One region of the Exiguobacterium sp. SH1S21 genome, then DNA from elsewhere that is predicted to be linked to it. Evidence: riboswitches for the same ligand, from Rfam matches in the RefSeq annotation. Region 1 holds a riboswitch; each other region holds the start of a gene.
What was found. Region 1 has a riboswitch for S-adenosylmethionine ahead of msrA (peptide-methionine (S)-S-oxide reductase MsrA). Riboswitches for the same ligand answer to the same signal wherever they lie in the genome.
Positions count from the first base shown of each region.

Region 1 (4,210 bases):
GAACGCGTAGGCGATACGGATGAGGTCTCGTTCCGCATAGCTCGTACCCGTGAATGACAGCCCGAAAGGTGCCCCGCTCTGTTTGAGCTTGTATGGGATCGTGATCGTCGGATGGCCCGCTTTCGCCGCCATATCGTAATTCAAGTCGTGTGGCAACGCCAGGGCGTGAAGCGTTTGTTCCATCAATATACGGTCGAGACCGTCCGTTTTCGCCTGCCGGACGTCGGCTAAGCGTCGCTCGAGGTAGCTCGACTCGGTCAAGCGACCCGATAACTGATTCGCTTTCTCGAACGTAACTTGTCCGTGCGGGACCGTTTCCGGGTGACGCTTGTTCCAGTCCATCAAATCGTCGAGCGTTTCATACGGGAGCGCTGTCGTCGCCAAATACGCCTCGATCCCGAGCTTAAACTCATGGTAGAGGACGTCGCCTTGGTCAAGTCCGTCGTTTGACGGCAGGTCGACTTCGACGAGCTCGACCCCGCTCGCTTTGAGTAACGCCAGCGCCGCTTGATAGAGCGTCTGTTCTTCATCCGACAGTTCAGCCTTCACGAAACCGACACGCATGCCGACGGCTTGACGTTCGTCGAGACACGTCCGGTACGGTGGACCGGCCGGTAGATGTGTCGTCGCCGGGTCCGAGTCGTCTTCCCCGCACATCGCTTCTAGTGCGAGCACCGCGTCGCGGAGCGTCCGCGCCATCGGACCGGCCGTATCTTGCGACCGTGAGATCGGAATGATCCCGCTCCGGCTGATGAGACCGACCGTCGGCTTGATGCCGACGATGCTGTTATGAACGCTCGGGTGGATGATCGACCCGCTCGTCTCGCTGCCGACGGCGAGCAACGTCAAGTTCGCAGCGACGGCTGACGCCGAACCAGAGCTCGACCCACCGACGTCAAGCTTGTCACCATACGGATTGAGCGTCTGCCCCCCGACGCCGCTCCATCCGTTCGGCATCCCTTCTGTCAAAAAGTTGGCCCATTCCGACAAATTGGCTTTGCCCAGGATGACCGCCCCCTGTTCCCTCAACCGACGGACGAGCTCGGCGTCGCGACCGGCGAAATGGTGCTCGAGCGCGACGGCGCCGGCAGTCGTCTTCATGAGCCCTGCTGTTTCAATGTTGTCTTTAATCAATACGGGAATCCCAAGAAGCGGTAAACGCTCGCCGCGCCCGTAGGCACGTTCGGCCGCCTCGGCCTCGAACAGTGCGTCTGGGTTCACTTGGATGACCGCTTTCAGTTTATCGTTCAAGCTAGCGATCCGTGTCAAATAGTAGGCCGTCACGTCCCGGGCCGTGAACGTCCCTTCTTTATAGCCGCGCTGTGCGGTCTCGATGTCTAGTTCAAATAAGTCTTGCATCTAGTTCCCTCCTTATAGGCAATGTTATTCGGTATTCGCTGAATGCATCGAATCCCCTTCTTTTTATCGCCATTGGATGTGCAACTTGATACACTAGAAGAAACGTTATTGGAGGTAGCCATGTCCCGCTCTTACATCCTTGTTTTACTGTCCGTGTTCGCCCTGTTCTTTCTACAATTGTTCGGGGATGATTTGCCGTGGGCATTCCCTGCGTCCATTGCCCTCATTATCTTGATTGTTGGTGCCACGCTATTTCAACTTCGGCGCACACCAAATCGTTGACGTTTAAACGAGACAGATGATATGATGCTGTCACCAACTACATATCGATATCTTGAGTGAACGAGAGACCTGGCTCTACGACTTCACAGCAACCTGCTTCGGCAAGGTGCTACTTCCAGCAAGGCATCGCCTTGGACGATATGACAAAACGCTCATGTCGATGACATGGGCGTTTTTTTGGAATGAACATGAGGGGGATTTTATTTTGGAAAAAGCTACATTCGCAGGTGGTTGTTTTTGGTGCATGGTGACACCGTTCGAGGAACAGCCAGGCATCGAAGGCATCGTATCCGGTTATACGGGCGGGCACGTCGACAATCCGACGTATAAAGACGTCAAGACAGGCACGAGTGGTCACTACGAGGTCGTCGAGATCACGTTCGATCCTTCTCAATTCTCATATGAGCGCCTGCTCGAATTGTATTGGATTCAGACTGATCCGACCGACGACGGCGGCCAGTTCCAAGACCGCGGGCAACAATATGCGCCCGCCATCTTCTATCATACGGAAGAGCAACGCGTGGCGGCAGAACAGAGTCGCGACGAACTCGCCGCGAGCGGAAAGTTCAAACAACCGATCGTGACGAAAATCTTACCGGCTGACGTCTTTTACCCGGCCGAAGACTATCATCAAGATTATCATAAAAAAAATCCGGCCCACTATAAAGCGGACCGGAAACAATCTGGCCGTGACGAGTTCATCGACCAGACGTGGACAAGCTGACAACGACGGGCCTCATGCCCGTCGTTTTTTTAGCTCTTGGCGAGCCCGAGCATGAATCCAGCGACCACGATCAGACCGATCCCCATAAAGACGAAGACGCGTTCTTTCGACGTCTTTTCTTCTTTTAACAAGTAAATACCACCGAGTGTCGCGACGACGACGTTCAGTTGAGACAGTGCGAAAGACGTCGCGATGCCGACTTCTCCGCTCGAGACGAACAACCCGAAGTTCCCGATCCCCCAGGCAAGCCCGGCGAAAATGTTCTTGAACGTTTTCGGATCAAACTTTTTCACATCTTTTTCACGAAGGCTGAACAAGAGCGCGGCGATGAACATCCCGAGTGACTGCGGTAGGATGGCGGTGATGCCATCCACTTCAAAGTAGTTGGTCAGGACGGCGTACGTCACGTAACCGATGCTCGAAACGAGGAGCACGAGTAGCCCTTTTTTCAAAGCACTACTGCTGTCGGATTCTTTATTTTGTTGATATGACGTCATGACGGCCCCAATGATGATCAAGACGAGGGCCGAGAAGCCGAGCCATAGCTCGGTCGATGTCTTCCAGTCCCCAAGGACGATGACCCCGAACAGTGATGTCCCGACAAGCTGCATCCCTGTACTGATCGGCATCGCTTTCGAGACGCTTAAAATTTGGAACGACTGGAACTGAAGGTATTGTCCAAGCGCCCAGAACACACCTGATATGAAACCAGTCACGATCGCGAGCGTCGTGAACTCTGGCTTGAAGACGAGCGCGATGACAACCGCCATCACCATCGCGCCGATCGTCGTACCGATCAATTGTTGAATCGGCTTGCCGCCGACAATAGATACGATCAGCGGGATACTCCCCCACATGAGTGCGGGCAGTAGCGCTAGCAAAATCATCTCCATACGTTGCACCTGCTTTCTTAATATAACATCCTATCTATTTTTCCCAGCTCTAACGTCCATTAAACTTCAAAAAAATGATTTTCAAAGTTCTTTCGTTTTTCTTATTGCCAAATCATTTATTAGAATGATATAATAATTTCCAACGGGGCATTAGCTCAGCTGGGAGAGCGCCACGCTGGCAGCGTGGAGGTCAGCGGTTCGAGCCCGCTATGCTCCATTCCTTAAGTCGGTCCACTGATGTGGGCCGGCTTTTTTGTGTCCCCGCCTCGGTTTAAGTCGACACGAACCGGGTAATGATTGTAAGACATCATTTATCTTAAGGGGGACTTCCAATGAACCGAGCCTCTGTCGAAGAGACGATTTTGGCCGTGATCGACTGTATACGGGCGAGCAACCATTGCTTCTCGAAATGTTTACAAGAAGAAGACCTGCTGATGGTCTCGGAATGTATCCGGTTGACAAAAGAATGTGCCGAAGTCGCCACACTCACCTTGAACGCGCTCGAAACCGACTCGGCGTTCACAAGACCGATCGGGGCGCTCTGCGCGCAAGTGTGTGATACGTGTGCCGTCGAATGCGGGCGTCACTTGTACGACCATTGCCAACGCTGCTCTGAAGCTTGCTTGCGCTGCGCCGAGGCGTGTCGGCATCTCTCGGCCGCATGATCGCTTTACAGTCTAACCTTGTGTTAGACTTTTTTTGTACAGATTTTTAACGAAGAGAGGAACTTTTATGCCACATTCTATTCTAGCAATCGACGTCGAGACGGCCAATCGCGACAGTCGGAGCATCTGCTCTGTCGGTTGGAGTCTACTGACAGACGGTGAAGTCGTCGAGACGAACCAATTGCTCGTCAATCCTGAGGAAGACTTTGACCAAGGCAATATTCGCGTCCACGGGATTCGCCCGAGCGACGTCTGGGACGCCCCGGCATTGCCCGAAGTGCTCGAAC
Region 1 is NZ_SJUY01000002.1:2,632-6,841, forward strand. Features, by position in the region: gene EVJ24_RS03460 (amidase family protein) at 1-1,359, opposite strand, end outside; gene EVJ24_RS15430 (hypothetical protein) at 1,480-1,641, shown strand; SAM riboswitch class I at 1,686-1,785, shown strand; gene msrA (peptide-methionine (S)-S-oxide reductase MsrA) at 1,847-2,365, shown strand; gene EVJ24_RS03470 (GRP family sugar transporter) at 2,395-3,258, opposite strand; tRNA gene EVJ24_RS03475 (tRNA-Ala) at 3,403-3,475, shown strand; gene EVJ24_RS03480 (four-helix bundle copper-binding protein) at 3,591-3,923, shown strand; gene EVJ24_RS03485 (3'-5' exonuclease) at 3,991-4,210, shown strand, end outside.

Region 2 (4,210 bases), on a different contig from region 1:
TCCTAGAATCAACGTCGTGACCGGGATGCTTCTCGGTGCGCTCGTCGGCGGTCTGATCGCCCTACTTAGCTCGTCGAACCGTGAGACGACGAAACAGTCACTCACGAATGCGAAGTCGTCTGTCGGCGGTCTCGTCGACACGATCAAAGAAGATCCGGCCGGTAAAGCGTCTCAAGTCATCGAGCAAGTGAAATCGGCTTCAGGTATGATTCAAGAAGTATCGACCGATGTGCAAAACGTCTATGAAAAAGTTGTCGGTGAAGTCGACACGGTCAAACAAGACGTGAACAAAGTCGTCGAGACAGCCCAGGAAGCAAAATCAGATTTGCAAGATATTGGCGAGAAAGTCGTCGAGGCGAAAGATACGGCACTTGGCAACGAGAACGCAACAAACGAAAATAAACCACAAGCATAATAAAAAACGACCTTTCTCACGAAAGGTCGTCTTTTTGTGCTTATGCGAAACGTTTTGCGCCTTCTTCAAGCACTGCCGCTTTGTCCGTTTGCTCCCATGGGAGTTCAACGTCTGTGCGACCAAAGTGTCCGTAAGCTGCTGTCTGTCTGTAGATCGGGCGACGAAGGTCGAGCATCTTGATGATGCCGGCCGGACGAAGGTCGAAGTTCTCACGAATGAGTTCAACGAGTTCAGTCTCGCTCAATTTACCAGTGCCGAACGTGTCCACCGCGATTGAAACCGGGTGTGCGACACCGATCGCGTATGCAAGTTGAACTTCCGCTTTGTCAGCAAGTCCAGCTGCCACGAGGTTTTTCGCCACGTAGCGGGCCGCATATGCTGCCGAACGGTCAACTTTGGTAGGATCTTTACCTGAGAACGCACCACCGCCGTGGCGAGCGTATCCACCGTATGTGTCGACGATGATTTTACGTCCTGTAAGACCTGCATCACCTTGTGGTCCACCGATGACGAAACGGCCAGTCGGGTTGATGAAGTATTTTGTCTCGGCGTCGATGAGTTCAGCCGGGATGACTGCTTCGATCACGTGTTCTTTAAGGTCCGCTTGGATCTGCTCGAGCGTGATGTCTTCTGCATGTTGTGTCGAGATGACGATCGTATCGATACGGACCGGGTTGTTGTCTTGGTCGTATTCGACAGTTACTTGTGTCTTACCGTCTGGACGAAGGTAAGCAAGCGTTCCGTTTTTGCGAACTTCTGCCAAGCGACGTGACAATTTGTGAGCGAGTGAGATCGGGAGCGGCATGAGTTCAGGTGTCTCGTTCGTTGCATAACCGAACATGAGGCCTTGGTCACCGGCACCGATCGCATCGATCTCTTCGTCAGTCATTTGACCTTCACGAGCTTCGAGCGCTTGGTCGACACCGAGGGCGATGTCTGCCGACTGCTCGTCGATTGCTGTGAGTACAGCACAAGTCTCAGCGTCAAAACCATATTTGGCACGCGTGTAGCCGATTTCACGAACAGTTTCACGTACAACTTTCGGGATATCCACGTAAGTCGATGTCGTGATTTCACCAGCTACGAGCACGAGACCTGTCGTGACAGACGTCTCAGCCGCAACGCGGGCGTTTGGATCTTCAGCCAAAATGGCATCCAAAATCGCATCTGAGATTTGGTCACAAATTTTATCCGGATGTCCTTCAGTGACGGACTCCGAAGTGAAAAGTCGACGGTTCAAGTTTGACATTTCGAAAAACCTCCTATTAATAAGGGTGATGTGTGGACGGTACTCGTTCCCCTTACGCGTTGCTTTGGGACGGTAATGAAAAAAACCTTTCGCCACGTTCAATGGGAAAGGTTGAATCGTTCTTCCTTACCCTCTTATCGTTCGAAGCTGTCGCTTCGCTTCAGGATAGCACCTTTTCCGAAAAAAACTACAGGATCGGACGGTTGCTGGGCTTCGTAGGGCCTTGTTCCCTCCACCGCTCAGAATAAGAGTATCCGTTACGAACACCATCATATAAATGCCATACCGTTCTGTCAAGCGTATCTGCTTAATTTGTAAATTTCTTCGTAATCACGGAAATCATTTATGTTTGTGAAATATCAAACATTTTTTTGACGGTTTCCGTTTTTTCACTCCCCGCTTATACAGAATATGTTAGAATGTCCTTGTAAGAAAGCGCTTACTTTAAAGGGTAAAGAAATGCTTGTTTTTGATTAGTGTGTCACATATAATAAAAATGTCATACTAATCAAACGCGGAAGTATGCGGATTTCATCCACATCTATTTAGGGGAAAGGTGGGATTCAGGATGGCGACTACGCTCCTGAAAATCGAAGAATTAATTAAAGGTGCCGATGTATTACGGAACTTAACGGTTCCAGAATTGGTGGAAGAAGCCATTCGTAACGGTGAAGGCGTACTGACGAAAGACGGGGCTTTATCGGTCAGTACAGGGAAATTCACAGGGCGGTCACCGAAAGACAAATTCGTCGTCCAAGATGAAGTCAGCAACTCGTTAGTGGATTGGGGGCCGGTCAATCAGCCGATCGCAGAAGAAAAATTTACCGCTCTTCTCGACAAAGTCCTCACCCATCTCGAGACGAAACAGAAGCTGTATTATCTCGAAGCTTCGGCTGGAGCAGATGAGCACTACACGCTACCGGTACGCGCCATCACCGAGTACGCGTGGCACAGCTTGTTCGCGAAGCAGTTGTTCTTGCGGGAGTGGCCGACAGCCGGTGCGTTTGACCCATTCACGGTCATTTATGCGCCGAGCTACAAGGCCGACCCAACAGTTGACGGGACAAACTCAGAAACGTTTATCCTCGTTTCTTTCGCCAAGCGTACCATTCTGATCGGGGGAACAGAATACGGCGGCGAAATCAAAAAATCAATCTTCTCGGTCATGAACTTCCTATTACCTGAACAGCACGTCTTGTCGATGCATTGCTCGGCCAACGTCTCGGACGCCGGGGAGACGGCGCTCTTTTTCGGACTATCGGGCACGGGCAAGACAACGCTCTCGGCCGATACGGAACGTCATCTCATCGGTGACGATGAGCACGGTTGGTCACCAGACGGCATCTTCAACATCGAAGGAGGTTGCTACGCCAAGACGATCAACTTGTCGCGTGAGAACGAGCCGCAAATTTATGACGCCATCCGTTTCGGCTCGTTGATTGAAAACGTCGTCTTGAACGAAGACCGCTCAGCCGACTACAAAAACATCTCGCTCACCGAGAACACGCGAGCAGCTTACCCGATTCAATTTATCGATAACGCGATGCTCCCTTCACGGGCCGGCCACCCGAACACGATCGTCTTCTTGACGGCCGATGCTTACGGGGTGCTCCCGCCGATCAGCAAGTTGACGAAAGAGCAAGCGATGTATCACTTCCTATCCGGCTACACGTCAAAACTAGCCGGGACGGAGCGCGGCGTGACCGAGCCACAAGCAACGTTCTCGACTTGCTTCGGCTCACCGTTCTTGCCGCTCGCCCCGGAACGGTACGCCGACATGCTCGGTAAGTTGATCGAGCAGCATAACGTCGACGTCTACCTCGTCAACACGGGTTGGACCGGCGGGGCTTACGGTGAAGGGTCACGTATGAAGCTCAGCTACACACGGGCCATGGTGAACGCCGCGATCAACGGTCAATTGCGTGACGTCGACACTGTGAAGCATGACATCTTCAACGTCGACATCCCGGTCCATATCGATGGCGTCCCACAAGACGTGCTCAACCCACGTGACACTTGGAAAGATACAGCTCATTACGATGTCGAAGCACGAGCGCTCGCCTTGAAGTTCCAACAAAACTTTAAACGATTCACGAAAGCGAGTGAGAAAGTCATCGCTGCCGGCCCAATCGTCTTTTAACTCAAAATGACTAGTACCCCGCTCGGGCACTAGTCATTTTTTCTTGCAATCGCCAACATCCAATCCATCGCTCGGTCCGTCGTCTTCCATTTTTCCCAGAACGGGAGCTGATGGGCGAACGGCAAGATCCAAAGCTCTGCTTGCGAACCGATCTTGTCGGCGAGGGCGGTCGCATGACGAAGCCGGACTTGCTCGTCGTCCGTCCCATGAATGAGTAGCGTCGGCGCCTGCCAGTCTTTGAAGAGCGGAGACCGTTCGACATACGCCTCATGGACCGCCTCCGGGTCTCCCCCGGTCATCCGGCGCAACATTTTCCGCATCGAACGCTGTTCTTCATACGTCCACTCCAAATTCGTCACACCCGCCCACGACGTGACCGACGTGACGGGACGTTTTGATGCGAGCG
Region 2 is NZ_SJUY01000008.1:159,163-163,372, reverse strand. Features, by position in the region: gene EVJ24_RS11950 (YtxH domain-containing protein) at 1-415, shown strand, start outside; gene metK (methionine adenosyltransferase) at 456-1,664, opposite strand; SAM riboswitch class I at 1,796-1,915, opposite strand; gene pckA (phosphoenolpyruvate carboxykinase (ATP)) at 2,233-3,804, shown strand; gene EVJ24_RS11935 (alpha/beta hydrolase family protein) at 3,834-4,210, opposite strand, start outside.
Region 2: linked by a shared signal. The riboswitch ahead of metK (methionine adenosyltransferase) and the one ahead of msrA (peptide-methionine (S)-S-oxide reductase MsrA) in region 1 are both predicted to bind S-adenosylmethionine.

Region 3 (4,210 bases), on a different contig from region 1:
GCGAAACCGATGAGGGCGACCGCATCACCGAGGATGGCGGTCATCATGACCGGTTTTCGGCCGTACAGGTCGGCCAGACGACCGCCGACGACCGATCCGATGAGCGCCATGATCGGTCCGGTCGCCAAGATGACGCCGACTTGGACGTAGCTGTCGAGCTTGTCGCTATAATAGAGGACGAGGAACGGGGCGATCATGAACATCATGACACCGGTGATCGTCTCGCCGAGGAAGCGAATCCAAATGTTACGGTCGAGCCGTTTGAGTGATTGAATCATGCGTTTCACCTGCTTCTACAAAGTAAAAGGGACGAAGGATGCACGGAGGCATACTCGTCCCTACTTGCTTATGTACGCCTCGGAAGACAGGCGGGTGACTTCAGTTCATGAAACGGAAGACCCCGACCTGTCAGTATGAAATTGGATACGATGTGGCTGCGTCATGACTGACATGGCTGGTCCTCCTTTCTGTAAGTTTACTCTTCTTTTCAACTGTATGACAGATTCTTGAAATGTGTCAACATATTTTGACTTGCGTCATAACAGTTCATTTAAATTCTTTCGGGTGAGCCGATAATCGATCAACCGGGACAAGACGACTTGAATCATCGCGGTCACGGGTACGCTGATGAACATCCCGACGAGACCGAACAGGCTCCCCCCGATGATGATCGATGTGATGACCCAGAACGGGGTGATCCCGACACTGTCGCCGAGAATTTTCGGCCCGAGCCAAAGTCCGTCGAACTGTTGCAGCAAGAAGATGAACAACAAGACAAGCAGCGCCGTGAACGGGTCGTAGAAGTAGGTGATGATGAACGCCGGGATCATCCCTAAGAGCGGTCCGACGTATGGGATGAAGTTCAGCACCCCGATGATGACACCGAGCAAGAGCGCGTAAGGTGCACCGATGATCAAGAGCCCGATGACAGCCATCACGCCGATGATGAGACAGTCGAGCGACTTTCCGATGATGTAGCGTTTAAAGATATAGTCCATCTCTTGGAAGATGTCGATCGTCGTCTTCGCCGAAGCGACCGGGAACATCGCATACAGCAGACGCTTGAACATCCGGGCGAACACTTCCTTGTCTTTCAACAAGTAGATCGAGATGACGATCCCGATCAGCAAGTTGATCAACGTCATCGTGAAGCTCGACACGTAACCGACCGAAGACACGACGGCCGTCTCGACCCATCCGGAATAGCGTTCCTCGAACCGATTGAAGTCGATCGCTTGGGCGATCGTCGCATTATACTCCTCGACATACGTTTTCAGCTGCCCGAGAAAGCCGTCGATTTGGCGAATATAAAACGGGAGCTCCTCGATGAGAGAGGCGACGCTCGAATAGATGCGAGGGAACAGCGTCACCGCTGACACGACGAGGATCCCAATGAACGTGACGTAGACGATCAACAAGCCTTGATAACGCTTCAAATGGAACCGCTCTTCTATATAGGATAGGACGGTGTTGAGGAGCAGCGCGATGGCGATCCCCATGATGATCGGCGTCAACAGCTGAAACCCATACTGCATGACCCGAGAAATCGTGTCCGGCTCGCTGATGACTTTCCATAGGACGAGCAGAATCAGCCCGATCACGCTTAACTTCCATATCAATTGACGGTTTAGTTCCAATGGTCTATCCCCTCATGCTGTAAATTTTGCAGAATAACGTTCACCTTTTACTATGAACGTTTTTTTACCGGGATTCAATAGCGGTAAGGAATTTTTGAAATAAGGATTGACAAGGTTGGTAACGTTTGGTTTACTAAATGACATATTACAGAAATTATCAATTGCATATAAAAACACTTTCTATCAAGAGAAGCGGAGGGACTGGCCCGATGAAGCTTCAGCAACAGATTGTTTCAATACTGTGCTAATTCCAGCAAGGTGACCTTGAGAGATGGAAAGGTGGTTGTTTGAATACGTCCGTATCTCGACACCCCTTTCCTCGGAAAGGGGTGTTTTTGCATAGGAGGACTATTCATGACAGACAGACGCTCGAAGTTACTTAAAACGTTACCACCCCAGCATTTCGTCGGACTCGCCGCTGAAGTCGCCGCACTCGAGCGTTCAGGCCGCGACGTCATCCGGCTCGGCCAAGGGACGCCCGACTTGCCGACACCGGCCCCGATCTGCGAGGCGCTGCAGACGGCCCTGCTCGACCCGGCGACACACCAATACGGCCCGTTCCGGGGACAGACGCGCCTGAAGCAAGCGGTCGCGACATTCTACCAGACCGAATACGGCGTCGCGCTCGATGCCGAGACCGAAGTGGCCATCTTGATCGGCAGCAAGTCGGGACTCATCACGCTCCCGCAATGTGTGCTCGAACCGGGTGACGGCATGTTGCTCCCGAACCCGGGTTACCCGGACTACATCTCGGGGGCACGTCTCGCCGGAGCGGTCGTCCACGACCTCGTCCTCCGGGAAGAGAACGGCTATCTTCCTGATTACGAGACGCTCGATCCGCAAGGAGCGCGACTCATGTATTTGAACTACCCGGGCAATCCGACCGGCGCCGTCGCGTCGCCCGCGTTCTTTGACGACACGGTAAGGTTCGCGAATAAGCATGACCTCATGGTCGTCCACGACTTCGCCTACGGCAGCATCGGTTTCGACGGTCACGTCCCGCCGAGCTTCCTGCAGGCGCCGGGTGCGAAAGACATCGGCATCGAGGTGTATACGATGTCGAAGGCGTTCAACATGTCCGGCTGGCGGGTCGCTTTCGCCGTCGGCAACCGCGACATCATCGAGGCGATCAACACGTACCAGGACCACGTCCATGTGAGCGTGTTCTCGGCCATCCAAGAGGCGGCCATCGCCGCGCTCGAGTCACCGCGTTCGCTCCGGGACGACTTGTCACGGTTGTATGAGGCCCGCCGCGACCGGCTCGTCGACGGGTTACGTCAGGCCGGATGGGACATCACGGCCCCGAGTGGCTCGTTCTTCGTCTGGGCGAAAGTGCCGGACGGGGACGCCAAATCGTTCTCCCATAAGCTGCTCCACGAGGCAGGGGTCGCCGTGACGCCGGGCTATTTCTTCGGCTCAGAAGGCGAGCGGTACGTCCGGTTCGGGCTCGTCTCCGCCGAGCCGAAGATCGACGAGGCCGTCGAGCGGATCGAGAAACTGTTTGCGACGTATGAAGAGGTCCGGGCATGATCCGCCAAGCCGTGCTCGAGTACGACCATGCGGATGACGCGCTCGAGCGGCTCGATGAATTGATCGATGGCCGTCGTGCTCACGTGCTGCGCGGACAGAACGGTTTTGACGTCGTCAAGCGCGTCCTGCCAGCGATCACTGCCTATCCGACATCGCTGTTCGGCGGCGAATGCACGGACGCTGAGGTCGAACGGCTCCGTTTGAAAAATGTGGACGTCCTCCTTGCCGTCGGTGGGGGCAAGCTCGTCGACACGGCGAAACTCGTCGCTTACCGGCAAGGTGTCCCGCTGATCGTCATCCCGACGCTCGCCTCGAACTGTGCCGCCTTCACACCGCTCAGCGTCATCTATGACGAGCACGGCACCTATGACCGCTACGACGTGTTTCGCGTCGTCATCGAGCGGGTCATCGTCGACGCAAGGGTCGTGACCGACTCGCCGTACGACTACTTCCGGGCCGGCGTCATCGACACGGTCGCCAAGTTTTACGAGGCCCGCTATTTGAGCGGCGACAGTTCGCCTGATGCCGGCGTCAATACCGGTCTCGCCTTGGCCGAGCAATGCGGCCGGCTCGTCGAACTCGACTTGAGTGAGTCCAGTTTCACCGCGTATGGGCCAGAGACCCGGTTCGCGGTCGATCACATCCTTGCCGTCGGCGGTGCCGTCGGTGGTTTCGGGGACGCCGGGACACGCGTTGCCGTCGCCCACGCTGTCCACAACGCGCTCAGCCGCTTCGAGTCGACCCATCCGTTCTTACATGGCGACAAGGTCGGCTTCGGCCTCCTTGTCCAAGAACGGTTGCGTGGCTCGTCTGACGCCCCATATTTAGAGGCGTGGCTCGCCAGGATCGGCGCGCCGACGTCACTTGAGACGCTCGGACTCGTGCCGGCCGACATCCCGCAACTGGTCGAGGCGGTCCGGGTCGAGACCGAATTGCAACGTTCACCCGTCCCGCTCGATATTGACTATTTGAAAATAATTTTTGAAAATTTAGTATTTTCTGTTTACAAATAAAAGAATTAAAAGTAAGATGATAACAATTAA
Region 3 is NZ_SJUY01000004.1:190,351-194,560, reverse strand. Features, by position in the region: gene EVJ24_RS07825 (MDR family MFS transporter) at 1-278, opposite strand, end outside; gene EVJ24_RS07820 (AI-2E family transporter) at 537-1,637, opposite strand; SAM riboswitch class I at 1,815-1,915, shown strand; gene EVJ24_RS07815 (aminotransferase class I/II-fold pyridoxal phosphate-dependent enzyme) at 1,992-3,167, shown strand; gene EVJ24_RS07810 (iron-containing alcohol dehydrogenase) at 3,164-4,180, shown strand.
Region 3: linked by a shared signal. The riboswitch ahead of EVJ24_RS07815 (aminotransferase class I/II-fold pyridoxal phosphate-dependent enzyme) and the one ahead of msrA (peptide-methionine (S)-S-oxide reductase MsrA) in region 1 are both predicted to bind S-adenosylmethionine.

Region 4 (4,210 bases), on a different contig from region 1:
GTCGGTCGCGTCGCGATCAATCGACGGCCGACGAGGTCAAGCCGGCGTGTGAAGTCCGGGTCATCTTGGAGCCGGATCGCTTCTTTCGCGAGCACAAATGCGCCGAAATAGGCGATGGCCGGCGCACCTCGGACTTGCAACGTCTCGATAGCGTGTTCCGCCTGTTCGAGCGTCGCGATCGTCACGTACCGCTCTTCATGGGGCAGTAACGTTTGGTCTAAAATGACGAGCTCGTCCCGGGACGGTTCGAAGCGAATGTTTTGGACTGTCATACGCGTACCCCCGCTAACAGCGTCACTAATTCATCGATCGAACGGATATCATGGCGCTGTTTAATGAGCGTCGTGCCGAGCGTGAGCGCTTCCCGTTTCCGCTCGAGCCGGACCGTTTCCGGTAACGTCTCGAGGTCATTGACTCCGGCGAGGCCGATGGCGCGGCGAATCAGCTCACATCCGGCATAGCCGATCGTGTCGCTAAAGATGGTTTGAAGTAGCTCATCGACGAACCCGTCCGTGTTGAACGGTTCGACCGCCGTCTCAAACTTCGTCCGGAACGTCTTTTCAAACGTCTCCCATACCGTCAATACGTCGGTGAACCGCTCGAACCGTTTGAGTGTGTCATGGAACGTCGATAGCGTCAAATGGGCGACGATTTGCCCGATGTCAAAACCGAACGGACCGTAAAAAGCGAACTCCGGATCGATGACTTTCGTCTCTTGTTGCGTCGCAAAGATGCTACCTGTATGTAAGTCCCCGTGCAAGAGCGCGTCATGTTTCGTGACGAAACCGACTTTCAGTTTCGTGACCTCCACTTTCAATTTCAGGTCACCCCAAAGCGCTTCGACGTCCGGACGGAGCGCGGTTTCGATGTTGTTCGACTCGGCATCTTTGTACGGATCGGTGAAGATCAGTTTTTCAGTGATATCGCATAGTTCCGGGTTGTAGTAATCCCGTTCTTTCCGCTTCTTCTCGATCGGGCCGGCCGCATAGTCGGACGTCTCAAACAACGTCTGTCCTAAAAACTCACCGATGTGACGGGCGAGTTCAGGATACGCTTTCCCTTCCAAATAGCCCGTCCGGACGATATCAAAGTCGGACAGGTCCTCTAAAATCGTGTAGGCGAGCGTCCGGTCACTGCCGAGAACGACCGGGACGAAACGCGGGACGACACTGGCGAATTCGCGCAACGCGAGCTGCTCGATCCACGCCCGTTCAAGTGTGAGCGGCCAACTCTCGCCGACGACTTTCGCATACGGTAGCGCCTGCTTGACGATGAGGCTCGTTTCGCCTTGGCGGATGCGGAAGACGAGGTTCAAGTTGCCGTCCCCGATCTCCTCGCAATGCGCGATGCCCCCGTCTTCGAGTAACCCTAACGTTCTGACGTGCTCGACGACTGTCTGTTCTGTAAATGGTTGATAAGCCATGTCTGTTTCCCCTTTCGGTATATTCCCCACAAAAAAAGCCCCTTTCTCCGCGAGAAAGAGGCACAGCCGTAACGGTTGTTCCTCTCATCTGTCAGACGTATGTCTGGTGGATGTAGCACCGTGCCTACTGGTCGGTTGCTGCGGCGTCATGGGGCCAATTCCCTCTGCCAACTCGCGATAAGAGTGTCATATTCGATTGTGTGAACTTGTTGTGATGAATGTTACTTACTCGAGCACCAAGTTGTCAACGACAATTTTCTGGAGCAACGGTCACTTTTTTTATGCATATATGGTAACAACGAACTCAAACTTTTTTTCTCAAAAAAAGGAATTGACGAACCGGATATTGTGTGACAAAATTCAATTAAATTTCACAACTTCAAAATACATTCTTATCAAGAGCAGACGGAGGGGACAAGCCCGATGATGTCGCAGCAACCGACCCGATTGGGCACGGTGCTAATTCTTGCAGCGTAAGCTGAGAGATAAGAGTTCATTTTTTTATGATGACCTCTTGCCTCGGCATGGGGTCATTTTTTTGTTTGACCGGAAGGAGGAACGAACATGAGTATTACTGCCACATATGAAATCAGCCGGACGGACCGCGTCGCGACTGTCGCCGAGAAAATCGCCCTCGAACTGACCGTCGGCACGTGGACGGAACTGCCTCACCTAGAACAAGAACAATTAAAGGCGTATCGAGGCGAGGTCGTCTCAACGACGCACACGGAAACGACGAGCCGCTTCACGATCCGTTATCCGCTCCATAACGTCACGTCCGACTTCTCATCCATCTTGACGACGACGTTCGGGAAATTATCGCTCGATGACTCGGTCCGCTTGATCGACTTGACGTTACCCGAAACGCTTGCGCCTGAATTTCCCGGAGCAAAGTTCGGTGTTCAAGGCGTTCGTGAGTCGCTCGACGTCCATGATCGCCCGCTCGTCATGAGCATCTTTAAAGGGATCATCGGTCGTGATTTACGCTTCTTAGAACAGCAACTTCGAGACCAGCTCGCCGGCGGCATCGACATCGTCAAAGACGATGAGATTTTATACGACAACCCGCTCACTCCGTCGCTTGAACGAGCTAAAATCGGGGCGGCCGTCATCCAAGAACAGTTCGAAACGACCGGAAAACGTTCGCTCTATGCCATCACGCTCAGCGGTCCGGTGTTCGGGCTGCGTGACCAAGCGCTCCGCTTGATCGAGGCGGGCGCGACGGCACTGTTGTTCAACGTCTATACGTACGGGCTCGACACACTCCGTGAACTTGCGAAAGACCCGGAAATCAATGTCCCGATCTTGGCACATCCGGCGTTCGCCGGAGCGTTGACCGGCTCGATCAGCCACTCGCTCTTACTCGGAAAGTTGATTCGCCTCGCGGGGGCCGACTTGACGCTGTTCCCGTCCCCGTATGGTTCACTCGCGACACCGCCCGATGAGGCGTTCGCGATTCGTGACATTAGCGTTCGGCCGCACTGGACGAAACCGATTCTCCCGGTCCCGTCGGCCGGTATTCATCCGGGGCTCGTTCCGGACATCATCCGTGACTTCGGCACAGACGTCGTCATCAACGCCGGCGGCGGTATCCACGGTCACCCAGACGGCGCGGCCGCCGGGGCCCAGGCGTTCCGACAAGCGATTGCGCAAGTGTTGGGCGTGGCGAGCCAGACGAACGAGCTCGAGGCCGCGCTAAAGGCGTGGTCAAAACAATGACGATTCACATCTTGTGTGACTTCGACGGGACGATCACCGCCGAGGACAACATCATCGCTTTGATGCGGGCGTTCGCACCGCCCGAATGGCACGCGCTAAAAGACGACGTGCTCGCTCAAGACATCTCGATCCGCTCCGGGGTCGGGCAGATGTTCCGACTGTTGCCGAGCGCTGACGCCTCGGCGTACCACGACTACTTGCTGGACCGCATCACCTTGCGCCCAGGTTTCCCAGCATTTTTGGAAGAGATCCGAGAACATGGCTGGAAGTTCGACGTCGTCAGCGGCGGCATGGACTTTTTCGTGCACCCGATCTTGCAAGAACACGTCGCGCCGGACCACATCTACTGTAACGTCGCCGACTTCTCAGCCGAAACGGTACGCGTCGACTGGCCCTACGCCTGTGACGCGCATTGTACGAATGATTGTGGTTGCTGCAAACCGACAATCGCCCGGACGATCGTCGATCCCGTTGATCGCTTGATCGTCATCGGTGACTCGGTGACCGACTTCGAGATCGCCAAACGGGCCGATTTCGTCTACGCCCGTGGGCAACTCATCACGCTCTGTGAGGCAGAAGGTGTCGCCCACGCCCCGTTCGAGACGTTCGACGACATCACCCATCACATGAAGGAGGTGCACGTATGAGCGTGACCGCACGTTGGCTTGAACTCGCCGACATTAAAGACGAACTCGCCGCGCGCGACTGGTTCCCCGGAACGAGTGGCAATTTGGCGATTCGTGTCTCCGACGACCCGCTGACTTTCCTCGTCACGGCGAGCGGACGCGATAAACGAAAACGGACCACGGACGATTTCGTCCTCGTCGACGCGGCCGGTCGCTTGCTTGGCGAACAAACTGGCAAACCGTCCGCTGAGACGCTGCTACACGTCGAGGTGTTCAACAAGACCGCGGCGACGTGTTCACTCCATGTGCACACGGTCGACAACAACGTCATCTCCGAGCTCCACGCCGTGAACGGTGAGGTCGTCTTCACGGGGCAAGAGATCATCAAGGCACTCGGGTATTGGGAAGAGGACGCGGTCGTCCGGGTCCCGATCATCGACAA
Region 4 is NZ_SJUY01000001.1:532,188-536,397, forward strand. Features, by position in the region: gene mtnA (S-methyl-5-thioribose-1-phosphate isomerase) at 1-272, opposite strand, end outside; gene mtnK (S-methyl-5-thioribose kinase) at 269-1,423, opposite strand; SAM riboswitch class I at 1,505-1,607, opposite strand; SAM riboswitch class I at 1,813-1,915, shown strand; gene EVJ24_RS02610 (2,3-diketo-5-methylthiopentyl-1-phosphate enolase) at 1,988-3,142, shown strand; gene EVJ24_RS02615 (2-hydroxy-3-keto-5-methylthiopentenyl-1-phosphate phosphatase) at 3,139-3,789, shown strand; gene EVJ24_RS02620 (methylthioribulose 1-phosphate dehydratase) at 3,786-4,210, shown strand, end outside.
Region 4: linked by a shared signal. The riboswitch ahead of EVJ24_RS02610 (2,3-diketo-5-methylthiopentyl-1-phosphate enolase) and the one ahead of msrA (peptide-methionine (S)-S-oxide reductase MsrA) in region 1 are both predicted to bind S-adenosylmethionine.